DNA from 2 places in the Companilactobacillus metriopterae genome. Region 1 is predicted to be linked to the other one. Evidence: predicted binding sites of a transcription regulator. Region 1 holds the regulator's gene; the other holds the start of a gene.
The links. The regulator HrcA, encoded in region 1, represses chaperone genes, less so after heat shock. The targets are predictions, from matches to a motif close to TTAGCACTCNNNNNNNNNGAGTGCTAA.
Positions count from the first base shown of each region.

Region 2: the regulator HrcA is predicted to act here: its motif matches at 2,478-2,504, upstream of clpP (ATP-dependent Clp endopeptidase proteolytic subunit ClpP).

Region 1 is NZ_CP024610.1:1,097,119-1,104,758, forward strand. Features, by position in the region: gene lepA (translation elongation factor 4) at 1-334, opposite strand, end outside; gene dnaJ (molecular chaperone DnaJ) at 425-1,564, opposite strand; gene dnaK (molecular chaperone DnaK) at 1,640-3,472, opposite strand; gene grpE (nucleotide exchange factor GrpE) at 3,495-4,037, opposite strand; gene hrcA (heat-inducible transcriptional repressor HrcA) at 4,052-5,098, opposite strand; gene ribF (riboflavin biosynthesis protein RibF) at 5,220-6,149, opposite strand; gene truB (tRNA pseudouridine(55) synthase TruB) at 6,160-7,062, opposite strand; gene rbfA (30S ribosome-binding factor RbfA) at 7,170-7,526, opposite strand; gene infB (translation initiation factor IF-2) at 7,540-7,640, opposite strand, start outside.
Region 2 is NZ_CP024610.1:687,455-695,094, reverse strand. Features, by position in the region: gene CS873_RS03360 (sugar-binding transcriptional regulator) at 1-1,012, opposite strand, end outside; gene CS873_RS03355 (phosphatase PAP2 family protein) at 1,157-2,086, opposite strand; tRNA gene CS873_RS03350 (tRNA-Arg) at 2,209-2,280, shown strand; gene clpP (ATP-dependent Clp endopeptidase proteolytic subunit ClpP) at 2,525-3,106, shown strand; gene CS873_RS03340 (MFS transporter) at 3,208-4,596, shown strand; gene whiA (DNA-binding protein WhiA) at 4,630-5,565, opposite strand; gene CS873_RS03330 (gluconeogenesis morphogenetic factor MgfK) at 5,565-6,605, opposite strand; gene rapZ (RNase adapter RapZ) at 6,586-7,503, opposite strand; gene uvrA (excinuclease ABC subunit UvrA) at 7,600-7,640, opposite strand, start outside.

The DNA of each region.
Region 1 (7,640 bases):
CTAACAATGCTCCTTCACACGCTGCAAGAGATCTAGAAACTTCATATGAGAAATCCACATGTCCCGGAGTATCAATAAGATGAAAAATATATGTTTCTCCATCATTTGCTTTATACTCTAACTCAACAGCATTTAGTTTTATTGTAATTCCACGTTCTCTCTCAAGATCCATATCATCCAAAATTTGAGCTTTCATTTCTCTTTTTGAGATTGTATCTGTTTTTTCCAAAATACGATCTGCAATTGTGGATTTGCCATGGTCAATATGAGCAACAATGGAAAAATTACGAATTCTCTTTTGACGTTCTTTTAAATCGTTTAAATTTAAGTCCATATTTTTTCCTGCCTATCATCTTCTAACAGTCTATTTTACACTATATCAGACCAACAAAAAAGAATCAGACTAATCTGATTCTTTTTTTGTTTATTCACCTTTGAAAGCATCTTTTACTTTATCAAAGAAATTACTGTCTTTTTCTTTAACTACATTTCCGCCTACTTCAGCATACTGTTTCAATGCAGATTTCTCTTCGGATGTTAACTTCTTAGGTGTAACAATATTAACTGTAACCTTCTGATCACCATTATTGTTGCCATGAAGTACAGGTGCTCCTTTTCCCTTTAATCGGAATGAAGTACCTGTTTGTGTTCCTGCAGGAATAGTTAATTTAACTTTCCCATGAACAGTATTTACTTCTATTTCATCACCCAATGCTGCTTGAGGGAATGATATATTTTCAGAAGAATATATTGTTGATCCTTCACGTTTGAACTCTTTACTTGGAGCTACGACAAAAACAACGTACAAATCACCGTAAGGTCCACCGTTAACTCCAGCTTCACCTTGACCGTCAAGACGCATTTGTTGTCCATCTTCAATACCAGCAGGTACAGTAACTTTTAGTTCATGTCTTTCATTTACTTTACCAGCACCGTGGCAGACATCACATTTTTCTTTAATATCTTTACCAGTACCATCACATACACTACATACTTCTCTAGTGCGCATACGTCCAAGTGGAGTTTGACGATCAACTTCTACATATCCAGATCCATTACAGTTACTACATGTTTCTGGTGTAGTACCTGGTTTAGCACCTGATCCATTACAGTTTGAACAATCTTCTTCACGATTATAGGTAATGTTAGTTTCTTTACCAAAAATTGCTTCTTCAAACTTCAAATCCATGCGGTATTGTAGATCATTACCTTGTCTTGGAGCATTAGGATTTTGTCTAGCAGTACTACCACCACCAAAGAATTGGCTAAATATATCTTCAAAACCACCAAAGCCTCCGGCTTGTCCATTAAATCCTCCACCGCCAAAGCCACCAGCTCCGCCGTTCATACCAGCAGAACCATATTGATCATATTGAGCTCTCTTTTGAGGATCTTTCAAAATTTCATAGGCATCGTTTACTTCTTTAAATTTTTCTTCAGCGTCTGCCTCTTGATTAATATCAGGATGATATTTTTTAGATAATTTTCTAAATGATTTTTTAATCTCATCCTCTGAGGCATCTTTGCTAACACCTAAAACGTCATACGGATCTCTATCTGCCATATAATCTCACCTTTACATTGTTAAAAGAGCAGCCTTATTCTAGATTATCTAGTCTAACTCTGCTCTTTTAATTAATTATTTATCTTCTGGATCAACTTCTTTGAAGTCTCCGTCAACTGTATCATCTTTTGATGATTTACTGTCATCTGAAGATGTAGCACCTTCTTGTGAATCTTGAGCTTGTTGATATAGTTTTACAGAAAGTTCTTGAACAATTTTGTTAAGTTCTTCAAGTTTAGCTTTCATATCATCAATGTTGTCAGATTCTTGTGCAGCTTTCAATGCATCACGTGCATCTTCTGCTTTTTTAATTTCTTCTTCAGAAACTTTGTCTTTAACATCTTCCAATGTTTTATCAGTAGCGAACAATGCTTGTTCTACTTGATTCTTAACATCAACTTCTTCTTTACGTTTTGCGTCTTCTGCTTCGTTTTCTTTGGCATCTTTCATCATTTGTTCAATCTCTTCGTCACTTAAACCAGATGAACTCTTGATAGTAATTTTTTGTTCCTTATTTGTACCTAAATCTTTAGCAGAAACATTAACAATACCATTTTTATCGATATCAAATTTAACTTCAATTTGAGGTATTCCACGAGGTGCTGCAGGAATATCTGTTAATTGGAAACGACCTAATGTCTTGTTATCAGCAGCCATTGCTCTTTCACCTTGAAGAACGTGAATATCCACAGCACTTTGATTGTCAGCAGCAGTTGAGAACACTTGTGACTTACTTGTTGGAATAGTTGTATTACGATCAATAAGTTTTGTTGAAACTCCACCCATTGTTTCGATACCAAGTGATAGAGGTGTAACGTCCAAAAGAACAACATCCTTAACATCACCTGAGATAACACCACCTTGAATAGCAGCACCAATAGCAACAGCTTCATCAGGGTTGATTGAGTGATCTGGAGTCTTACCAGTCCATTTTTCAACAGCAGCTTGAACAGCAGGAATACGTGTTGAACCACCATTCAAGATAACTTTATCAATGTCACCATTTGTTAATCCAGCATCTTTTAATGCATTTTCAACAGGGATTCTTGTTTTTTCAACAAGGTCACTTGTTAATTCATCAAATTTTGCTTTTGAAAGTGTTTCTTCCAAGTGAAGAGGACCGTTATCTCCTGAAGAAATAAATGGAAGACTGATTGATGTTTGACTAACACCTGATAAATCTTTTTTAGCTTTTTCAGCAGCATCTTTTAGACGTTGTAAAGCCATCTTGTCTTGAGACAAGTCGATACCATTCTTAGACTTGAATTCAGCAACTAACCAATCAATAATAGCTTCATCAAAGTCGTCACCACCAAGATGTGTATCACCATTTGTTGATAGTACTTCGAAAACTCCGTCCCCTAGTTCAAGGATAGAAACATCAAATGTACCACCACCAAGATCATAAACAAGAACTTTTTCGTCAGCATTTTCATTGTCTAGTCCATATGCCAATGCTGATGCTGTTGGTTCGTTAACAATACGTTGAACATTTAGTCCGGCAATTTTACCGGCATCTTTTGTAGCTTGTCTTTGTGAATCATTGAAATATGCAGGAACTGTAATAACAGCATCTGTAACTTCTTCACCAAGATAATCTTCTGAGAATTTCTTGATGTATTGAAGAATCATTGCTGAAATTTCTTGTGGTGTATAAGATTTATCACCAACAGTTACTTTGTAACCTGCTTCACCAATGTGACGTTTGATTGATGAAATTGTATCTGGGTTAGTGATTGCTTGACGTTTTGCAACTTCACCAACTTGAATTTCACCATCTTTAAAAGCAACAACAGATGGAGTTGTTCTAGCTCCTTCTGGATTTGTAATAATTTTTGGAGAACCACCTTCAAGTACTGCAACAGCAGAGTTTGTAGTTCCTAAATCAATACCGATTACTTTTGACATTAATATTAACCTCTTCTATTTTTTATTTTGCAACGACTACCATTGCTGGTCTTAAAACTCGATCATTTAACATATAGCCTTTTTGGAGTACTTCAACTACTGTATCAGCGGGATTGTCTTCAGTCGCTGGAACAGTTTGTACAGCTTGGTTAACAGTTGGATCAAATTTTTCGTTTTTATTATTTATTTCAATAACTTGATTATCTTTAAAAGCATTGATCAGATGTGTCTGAACCATCTCAATCCCCTTTTTCAATTGAGCACTTGCCTCATCATCGGCTTCAACTGTCAGAGCTCTCTCTAAGTTATCTAGAACAGGAAGAATTTCGGTTGCTAGATTTTGTCCATCATATTTTAGGATGCTTGCAACTTCCTTTTGATGGCGAGCTGTCATATTCTGCATTTCAGCTTGAGCACGTAAATATTTATCCTCAAGCTCAGATTTTTCTTCTTTAAGAGCTTCTATTTCTTCATTAGTTTCATCATTTTTAACAGAGTCATCTGATTCTACATCCAATTCTAATTCTTCATCTGTAGATTCGATTTTGTTTTCTTTATCTGCCATAAATTCCTCCTATATTATGAATCATCATACCTTGAATAATAATCCATTAGTCTTTTTGAGAACTCTTGTCTGAATTCACCCATTAAACCAATAAGTTGTGAATAGTGCATTTGTGTTGGTCCTAAAATTGCTATTAAACCTTTTCCATGTTCTCCAGCATCATAATTTGTGGTAATAAGACTATAATTTTTTAGAGTATCATTACCGAGCTCACTACCAAATCTAACAATTATTTCGTTGTTATCTTCACCAGTATCAAGTAACTGCTTCAAATCATCACTCCCATTAATCATTGAAAATAATGATTGAACATTACTGGAATCATAATCCTGCGCATAATTTAAAAGATTCAATTGACCATCAACAAAATACTTTTCTGACTCTGCTTTCTTAAACAATCCCGAAAGCATATCAATAAATCCACTATCAGAATACATGTATTGCGTTAATATAGCTGGAATTTCTGTTTGAAGTAATTTTTGAACTTGAATTAAAGGTTTACCGATCAATTTGTCATTTACAATTCGAACGATTTTTTCTATTAATTCTGAGTCAATTTTTTCATCTACTGTGTATATATTACTTTCGACATTATTATCACTTGTAACAATAATTGCCATTATCTGATGTGGATTTAAAGGGACAATTCTAAATCCTGTTAAGAGAATTGACTGCCCTTCTGGTCCCAAAGTAATAGCCGTATAACTTGTTAGATGTGATAAAATTTTGGCAGATTCCTGAATCAAATCATCAATTTGATGATATTCACGACCAAAATTCTGATCAATACTTCTAGAAATTTCGTCAGATACTGAAACTGGTTGCACCAAATTATCCAGATAATAACGATATCCTTGAACAGACGGAATTCTTCCAGAAGATAAATGTGTCTTCTCCAAATACCCTGAATCTTCTAAGGCAGCCATCTCATTTCTGATGGTAGCTGAACTTACCGAAAATGGTAAATTATTCATTAGTGTCTTGGAACCAACTGGTTGACCAGTATCTGTATAAATACTTACAACTTCGCGTAAAATAGCATCTTGACGTTGTGTTAGCATTACTACCAGCCTCCTTTAGCACTATTAAACCTTGAGTGCTAACATCCTAAAATATATCAATCTAAACGCTTTGTGTCAAGTGATTACACATAAAAAAGAAAGTTCATAATGAACTTTCTTTTTATTTAAAATATTCTTCTGTATCTTTTTGATCTTGATGAAGTTGATCGATTAACTCATCCATACTATTGAATTTCACTTCTCCACGCAAATATTTTAACCATTCAATTCTAATAGGTTCGTCATATATATCATCATGGAAATTTAAAATATTTGATTCAATTGTTAATCCTGTCTCTTCTTCAAAAGTAACATTGTAACCAACTGAAGTCATTGCTTCATACCATTTCCCTTTTATAAAAACACGTGTCACATAAACACCGACACCAGGAATCAGCTGATCCGCTGTTGGTTTAATATTAGCTGTGGGAAAACCCATTTCACGACCTCTTTTTAATCCGTGAACTACAACCCCTTGATTCTGATAGGCGTAACCCAATAAATCATTGGCCTCAGTTACTTTATTATTTTTAAGTAATTCCCTAATTTCACTAGAACCGATTTTTCTATCTTTATTATCAAGTCTAGGAACACTTATTACTTCAAAGTTACCTTTAGAATATTTAGGTAATAAATTCATATTAGCTATATCTTTTTTACCATATGTATAATCAAAACCAGCAACTACAAATTTTGCATTCATATCAATCATATATTGATTTACAAAGTCTTGAGGACTCAGATGAGCTAGTTCGTCACTAAATTCTAAAAAGTAAACGTCATCTACTCCTAATTCTTTAATTAGTTCTGATTTTCGACGCATAGTAGATAAATAAGTATAGTTTTTTTCATTTTGATAAACTACTCTTGGTGATCTATCAAACGTAATCAAGACTGATTCCAAGTTGTTTTTTTGTGCTAATTCAACACCCTTTTGGATTACTTCTTGATGACCCTTATGAATTCCATCAAAAAATCCCATAATCAAGACAGTATCTTTTTGTGGTCTTTCATTTTTTTTAATTGGATAACTTACGTAGTATATTTTCATATTTTTACTCTTAATTATTTTGAAGTAGCATAGTAGAAGCTACCCAAAGATTTTTACTGTGATCATACTTATATATTGCTTTTATTTTATCTTCAAAATAGAGTGCTACTTCGGAATTTTTATCACTATTTAGTTGCAACCCTACACCATTACACACAAGATTCCATTCATCATCGTTTAATGAATACTTTGGTAGATATGAAAGAACACTTTCTATTGAAGTTAAAAATTCATAATTTTCATTTTTTACCATCTCTTCTATTTCACTTAAATGATAAGTATTTTCTATCAAAATACCTGCACTTTCAACTCGTGTTAGTTGTGACATAAATGCTGGATATCCCAGTTTTTCACCAACTTGAACTGCTAGTGTTCTAACATAAGTTCCCTTAGAACAACGAACTCTAAAAGGTACTGTTTGTTCATTTGTGTCTTCATTGAATTCTATTTCACCATTTAATTCAAATTTATAAATATTTATTCTTCTGACAGGGCGCTCGACCGTTTCCCCAGCTCTAGCATATTCATATAATTTTTTACCATTTACTTTAACTGCAGAAAACATAGGAGGTATTTGTTCTATTTCTCCTTCCATAGAACTAAGGGTTTCTCTAATATTCTCAATAGAAATTTCATTTAAAACTGGTTTGGAATCTACTGTTTCACCTTCTCTATCTTCAGTAGTTGTAGATCGACCAATAGTAATTTCTCCACAGTATTCTTTAGATGAGCTAGTCAAACGCTCAACCAATTTTGTAGACTGACCAACACATATAGGTAATACACCATCAACTAGTGGATCCAAAGTCCCAGTGTGTCCTATTTTTTTTGTTTGCAAAATCTTACGTAACTTATATACATAATCTGAACTAGTTTTACCTAGATCTTTATTTAAAGGAACAATTCCATTCATTCTTGAATCTCCTGTTCTAAAGCTATACAGAGATTAATTATATCAAATTTTAGACAAAAAAAGAGCTAAGTCAGATATTTTGATATCTGAACTTGGCTCTTTTTATTTTATTTATTTGCTTCATCTTGATGAAGTTTTGCTATAAGTTGATCAATTTTTTCACCATATCTAACAGATTCATCTTGTTTGAATTTTAGATCTGGAATTTTATAAAGAGTTAATCTTGAACCTAGTTCTTTTTTTATTATACCTTTAGATTTATCAAGACCAGTTTGTGTTTTTTCAGCATCACTAGCCTTGTTAGATAAAATACTATAATAAATAGTAGCTGTTTGTAAGTCACCTGTCATTTCAACACCAGTAACTGTAACACCTTGAACACGTGGATCTCTGACTCTCTTCAATAAAATATCATTAACTTCTTTTTGAATTTCTTGTTCAACTCTACCAATTCTGTGTTTCATATATAATTATCTCCTATTTTACAGGAACTTCTTCCATTACATATGCTTCAATTTGATCAGCAATCTTGATGTCATTGTAGTTTTCAATTGTTACACCACATTCGAAACCTGCCT
Region 2 (7,640 bases), 410 kb from region 1:
AGGCACCTTCGTCAGTTATTAACTGAGTGTGACTAGGTGCATTTTTCATATATGCTTGAATAGCTTCGGCTTTTGATTCTCCACCTGCTATAGCAATCACATATGGGATATTATCAAGGTCCCGAATGTGTAATCCAATTCTGGGTACCTTGTATACTAGTTTACCATTATGGTCATAGAAATGTCCAAATGCTTCAGCAACCGCTTTCTTAGTAACGATTTCATCTGCATCTTTTGATGGTAAGTTTCTACGCTTTGCCATGACTGCTGCAGTTCCAATACTATGAACAACAACATCACTCTTATATATTAAATCAAGAATCGATTTAATTGAAGACTCATTTTGCAAAGATTCAAAACTATTTTCGCTGATGTCCTCTGGTAAGTACAAAGATCTGTAATGACCATGAGATTTTTCAGCCATCTCAGCACACACATTATTAGCTTGTATCTGCATTGATTCTCCAACACCACCACGTGCTGGTAAGAATAACAAATCGCGATTTTTAGATAAATCTGGTGATAAATTTTGTGCAACCTGTGCCATGGTGGAACCACCGGTTACAGAAATTATTGAATCTCCAGCAGGAAGCAATGCTCCTAGTAGCTGATTCAATCGACGACCAAATGAATCTACGACGCGACTCTGTTTATCAGAATTTCCTGGTAAGATTATACATCTTTCAATTCCTAACTTTTGACTAAGCTGCCTTTCAAGTATGGTTCTTCCTTGAAATTCGGCAATAACATTACTTAGTTGTGTAGAAACTCTCTTACCTTCTTCTGTTAAAGACATCCCTGATTTTGAAGAAATTAGCAATCCTTGATTTTTCAAAAGCTCAGTCTCAGTTCTCAGTGACCTTTCGCTCAAATCTAAATCTTCTGCTAAAATTCTTCTTCCGACAGGTTCCATCAATGAAATGGTCTGAAGAATCTTGAAACGCTTCTCCAGAGTCTTAACAAAGTCTGGGGCAATTAAATCCAGCAATTCAATTTCTTCATTATCTGCCATTTTTATCTCCGTGGGACTATTTTTGCCCCTGTGTGTCTTTTTCTGACCCATTGTGTCAAAAAATAAAAGCCCTGTGAAAAATAATCACTTTTTGAGCACAACTAAATTATAACTTATCTCGATTATTTTTCAAGGACTAACCTTTTATTTATATAAATTTATTGAATAACTATCTTTAGATATAAGATGCATATTTGTAACACTTAATACAATGAAGAAAATCAACCATGTTATCCACAATCCTGATGTAGCATCAGTTGTAAAATGTGCCCCTACCCTAATTCTTGTGTACCACATGATTATGCAATAAGCCAAACTAATCCAAAATGTTATTTTTTGAAGTTTTATGTTACTTCTATCAACAAACATTGGTAACAACATAATAGCTGCTGCGGCTGTTGTATGACCAGATGGAAAACTCAAGTGGTTATCTGCTCCATTAGGAAATATCCACATAGTAAAATGTTGTGAATTTCCAGCTAATTCATAGGGACGCCATCTTCCCCAATATGTTTTCATGGCAGAATTAACATTGTCAGCAAGGAAACATGCTAATGTTGCAACAATTGCAACTTTTAACAAGTAGTCCATTTGATAGCTGCTCTTTTGTGATAACCAAATTTGAGATAAACCAATAATAACTAGATAAATAATTATCCAAATTGAAAAGTTACCTAGCCATGATAAGTGTAAATTACCACCATCACTATTGGCCTGTGCTATTGGAGCATGTTTGTCTAAATTATCTTTCAATGCTAATGAATAGTATAGAGTTGTTTTAAGATACCCTCTCCATAATTCCCAACCACCTAATGTCAGTGCTCCTAAAGCCGCAATTAATCTGATTAAAGTTGATTGATTCGATATCCTTAATTCATAATTCACAACAACCATTGAACTTAGAATAATTACCAAAGTAAGTGGCCAAAGACCAAAGTCTTGAAAGATTGTTCCAATTAATGAATTTTGATTAATTAATGCTTGCGATATTTGCCAATCATAAAATGTACCTATTAGCATAATTAATACAATTATCGATATTCCACCAATAATCCCTTTTCTTTGTGCTGTCATATTTTCTCCCCCAAGAGTATTTTGTAATACGCTTTCATTATAAATATAACTAGATACTTTTTGTATTATTTTTTTGCTTTTAAACAATCTATTTGTAATAATCTTTTATGTTATAGAAACTCGCGTCATTAGTGTAATGGATAGCACACAAGATTCCGGTTCTTGGAATGTGGGTTCGACTCCCATGTGACGCATAAATTATGGCTAATAAAAACAAAAAGCCCCTACTCAAAAGAGTAGAGACTTTTGCTGTAAGCAACCCATTAGCCGACCATGACCAATGAATCAATACATGTGATTGTATTCTTACATAGGTACACTATACATTAATAGTTGGCACATAGCAAATTAACGACTAAATCAATTGACCTATTAATATAATTGTGCTAAATTAGCACCATAGCATTTAGAGTGCTAATTTACTTTAGGAGGCAACATATGTTAGTACCTACAGTTATTGAACAAAGCTCACGTGGTGAACGTGCATATGATATTTATTCAAGACTTTTAAAAGACAGAATTATCATGTTATCTGGTGAGGTTAACGATCAACTTGCAAATACTGTTATTGCAGAATTGTTATTCTTAGATGCACAAGATTCAGATAAGGATATTTCTATTTATATCAACTCTCCTGGTGGATCTGTAACATCTGGTCTAGCAATTATGGATACTATGAATTTTGTAAAATCTGATATCCAAACAATTGCCACAGGTATGGCTGCTTCAATGGCCAGTGTATTGTTATCAGCTGGTACTAAGGGTAAGAGATTTGCCCTTCCTAACTCAACTGTCCTAATTCACCAACCTCTTGGTGGTGTTCAAGGTCAACAAACAGAAATCGAAATTGCAGCAAAAGAAATTTTAAAAACTAGAGAAAAACTAAATCACATTTTAGCTGACAACTCTGGTCAATCTTTCGAAAAACTACAAAAAGATACTGAACGTGATAACTACATGACTGCTCAAGAAGCAAAAGATTATGGTTTAATCGATGAGATTATGATCAACAAAAAATAATTTTTGACCCCAACATTTTTGATGTTGGGATTTTTTAGTTCATTTATTTGTTAATTTACTTTATCTGCCCTAATCTATAACTAGATAAGGGGGTAATTAAGATGAATACAACTAGCAGAATAGTAAACAGGAAGGCATTCATAATAACACTTTTAGCTGGTACATTTACTATGTCAATTAGTCAGTCATCGCTTTCAACTGCCTATCCCAATTTGATGAAATACTTCAACGTAGGTCCAACAACTATTCAATGGCTAACAACAGGATTCACGCTAGTAATGTGTTTGACAATGCCTATAAGTCCTTGGTTATTAAATAATGTTTCTTTTAAAAAACTATACTTAGGAATTATTTCTATATTTTCAATTGGTACCGTAATTATTATGCTCGCTCCAAACTTTCCTGTAGCGATGCTAGGTAGAATTCTTGAGGCACTAGCCGTTGGTATTTTATTCCCTTCATTTCAATCAGTATTACTTGAAATAACAACCAAAGATCAACGTGCAAGGACTATGGGTATTGCCGGTTTAGTCATGGGTTCAGCACTAGCATCTGGACCTATTATCTCAGGAATTGTTTTGAAGTTTGTTTCCTGGCAAGGACTTTTTGCATTCTTTCTAATCATTATGATTATTATTTTTATCAGCTCACTATTTTACATTACAGATGTATCGGAAAAACATAGTTATACATTTGATATATACTCAACTGTTAGTTTAATCGGTATTGTGGGATTATTGTATGTAATCAATCAAGCGGGAACATCTATGTCTTTAAATATTGAACTAATTGCAATTTTAATTGTCAGTCTGGTTCTATCGACATTATTTATTCACCGTCAATTAACAATTCCACAACCACTTTTAGATTTAAAAGTTATGAAAAATATAAATTTTGATTTAGCAGTTCTACTGACTGGATTTTCTTATATTTCTTTAATTGTAGTTACTATTATTTATCCACTATATTATCAAAATGTATTACACATGAGTGTTCTTAATTCAGGTCTATCTCTAGTTCCACCCGCAATATTATTAAGTATTTTAAATCCTATATCTGGACGTTTAGCCAAGTCATTAGGATTCAAACGTTTATTACTACTAGGAATGATAATTATCACCATAGGATGGTTATCACTGGTAATAATACCTAACAAGAATTTTATAGAAATGATTATCATTGCCTGCTTAATTGAAGGGGGAAATGCTTTCGTCATGATGCCTGCCACTACTCTAGGTGGTAACTCATTACCTAATAATTTAATCTCTCATGGAACAGCAATAATTACAACCGTCAGACAAATCCTCGGATCTCTTGGCGTAAGTCTAGCAACGATAATTCTTTCGTCTACAAATAAAAATTTTAACTTGCCTGAAGACTCAGGACAAATTGAATATAAATATGTGTTTATTACATTCTTTGTTCTGGCATTAATCGGTTGTTGCTTTGCAATTTTAATAAGGAATTATTCAAATAAAAAAGAGTCGTAAGTATAAACTTACGACTCTTTTTTATTTATATTTTTAAACTTTTGCTTCTTCTGCAATTTGATTTAGTTTTCTTAACCTATGATTAATACCTGACTTGGAAATAGCACCACTAGGTACCATATCCCCAAGTTCCTTAAGTGAAACTTCAGGATTATCCATTCTTAAAATTGCAATTTCTTTTAATTTTTGTGGTAAAGAATCTAAACCAACTGTATCGCGTAAAAATTTGATATTGTCAATTTGCTTTTCTGCAGCTTCAACAGTTTTATTTATATTAGCATTCTCGCAGTTAACAAGACGATTCACAGAATTTCTCATATCTCTAACAATTCTGATATCTTCAAATTTTAACATTGCATTCGTTGCACCGATTAACTGCAAAAATTCTGCTATTTTTTCAGCTTCTTTCAAATAAACAATGAAACCATTACGTCTGTTTGTAGTTTTAGCATTCAATCCAAATTTGTTCATCATAGAAGCAATATCATCATTATGTGATTCATATAATGAATAAATTTCTAAATGATATCTTGATGTTTCAGGATTATTCACACTTCCTGTAGCCAAAAACGCACCACGAAGGTATGAGCGCATACGCTGTTTTTCTTCCAACATATCTTTTGGAACGTCTGTATTAATTCCAAAACTATTTTTATCAATAATACCTAAATCGCTTAAAATAAGTTCTGTATCATATTTTAATCTTACTAAATATTGATTGTTCTTTTTTAATTTCATTTTCTTGCGAACCAATAATTCTGATTCGACACCATAATTTTGTTTGATTAAAGAAAAAATTCTTCGAGCAATAGCAGGATTTTCAGTGACTGCTGTCAGAACAAAATGATGATTTTGTAAACTGACTGATCCATTCATGCGCAACAATGCAGATAACTCTACTCTGGCATGTTCCGGATGAACTTCTAATCCTGTTAATTCTTTCTTTACTTCACTTGCATATGAAGACACTACGATCTCACCTCATTTTTTCTATTACCTGATCTCATAGCTAGGTTTAATATTTCTTCTGTTATTTTATCTCCGTTATGGAAAGCTCCCTTATTGTGTAACGACAAGAAATTATCTTGTACAACTCGACAGCCCATTTCACGAAGACGTTTGTAATCTGTTTCTACTTGTTTTACATACTCATCATACTTTTTCAAATCCATGTAATCATTTGGAATTGGTGCCGTATTAACTAAAACAGTATCTACGTAATTACCACCTAAATGATCATTAATCACTTGGACATGGTCAGCATCTGTAAAGCCTTCTGTTTCACCAATTTGCGTCATAATATTGCAAACATAAACTATTTCTGCAGAAGTTTGACGCATGGCTTCCCCTAACTCTTTAATCATCAAATTAGGAAGAATGCTTGTAAATAAACTACCTGGTCCTAAAACTATTACGTCTGCTTGCATAATTGATGCAATAACAGGTAACAATGATTCTGGTTCTTTTTCTGGTTCTTCTGAGTTGGTAACCCAAACTCTCTTAACATGCTTACCAGAATGGGTAATATCATGTTCTCCAGAAATAACACTTCCATCAGTGAATTCAGCATTCAAAGTTAATTTAGTATTACTGGCTGGAAATACTCGACCATCTATCTTCATCATTTTTGACAACTCTTGAACTGCATCAAAAATATTAGGTGACATTTCTGTAAGTGCAGCAATAATCAAATTACCTATTGCGTGACCTGCAAAAAAGTCGTCATTACTTTTGAAACGATATTGAAAAACATCAAGTTCAACATCTGGTAAATCTGATAGAGATGCTAGAACATTACGAATATCCCCAGGTGGAACCACATTAATATAGTCTCGGATAATTCCTGAAGATCCTCCATCATCAGCCACAGTAACAATAGCGGTGATTTCAGCATCTTTATTCCTCAAACTATTTAAAATAACTGGTAATCCTGTTCCCCCACCTATAACAACAACTTTAGGTCGACGTCCTTTTACAACTCGGACAATTCTATTTGTTGCCATGCTCAATTACCTTCTTTTGAGATTTTTCCATATCACGATGTGATATATCGGTGTTATATCCTAACTTAGCTAAATCTTTTGATAAGCGTTCTGTAATAGCTACAGAGCGATGTTGACCACCTGTACAACCAATAGCAATTGTCAGATTACTCTTACCTTCTGCTTTGTAACCAGGAACTATATCCTTTAGTAAATCAAAGAATTTAGTATAAAAATTCTCAGTTCCATCAGCGTTCATAACATAATCATAAACTTCTTTATCTTGACCAGTTTTGGCTTTTAATTCATCGATATAAAATGGATTTTTTAAAAATCTCACATCCATCACAATATCAGCGTCTATTGGTAAACCATATTTAAACCCAAATGACATTGTTTGAATTTGAAAAGTGGGTTTTGTATTACTATTTTGGAAATTTTCAAAAATTTGTTCACGCAATTCTCTAGGAGACAAATCACTCGTATCAATTCTGACACTAGCACGGTGTTTTAATTCAGAAAGAAGTTTTCTTTCCATATTTATTCCATCAAGTAGTCGACCTTCACCTGCTAGCGGATGACTACGTCTGGTTTCTTTGTATCTTGAAACCAATACTTGATTAGATGAATCTAGAAATAGAATTTTCATTTCTACTTCTTCACCTAATTCAATTTCATCAGCTTCTACTTTAGAAATCATTGAAAAAATTTCATCATAAAAATCTCTAGAACGAATATCTACAACAAGGGCGACTTTATTGATATTACCTGATTCATAAACTAGTTCCCAAAATTTTGGTAGTAAGTTTGGAGGCATATTATCGATACAAAAGTATCCCATATCTTCAAATGCCTTCATGGCTACTGATTTACCAGCGCCACTCATTCCCGTTACAACTACTAGTTTCATTGGTTCTCTTGACATGTTTGCACCTCTCATTATTTGTTAATTATAACACAGCAACCCTGGTGTGTCTTTTAGAAAAAATAACCTCATTTCTATTATGAAATGAGGTTATTTTTATTTACTCTTTTTTGTTCTTTCAATATCACGCTTCAAAA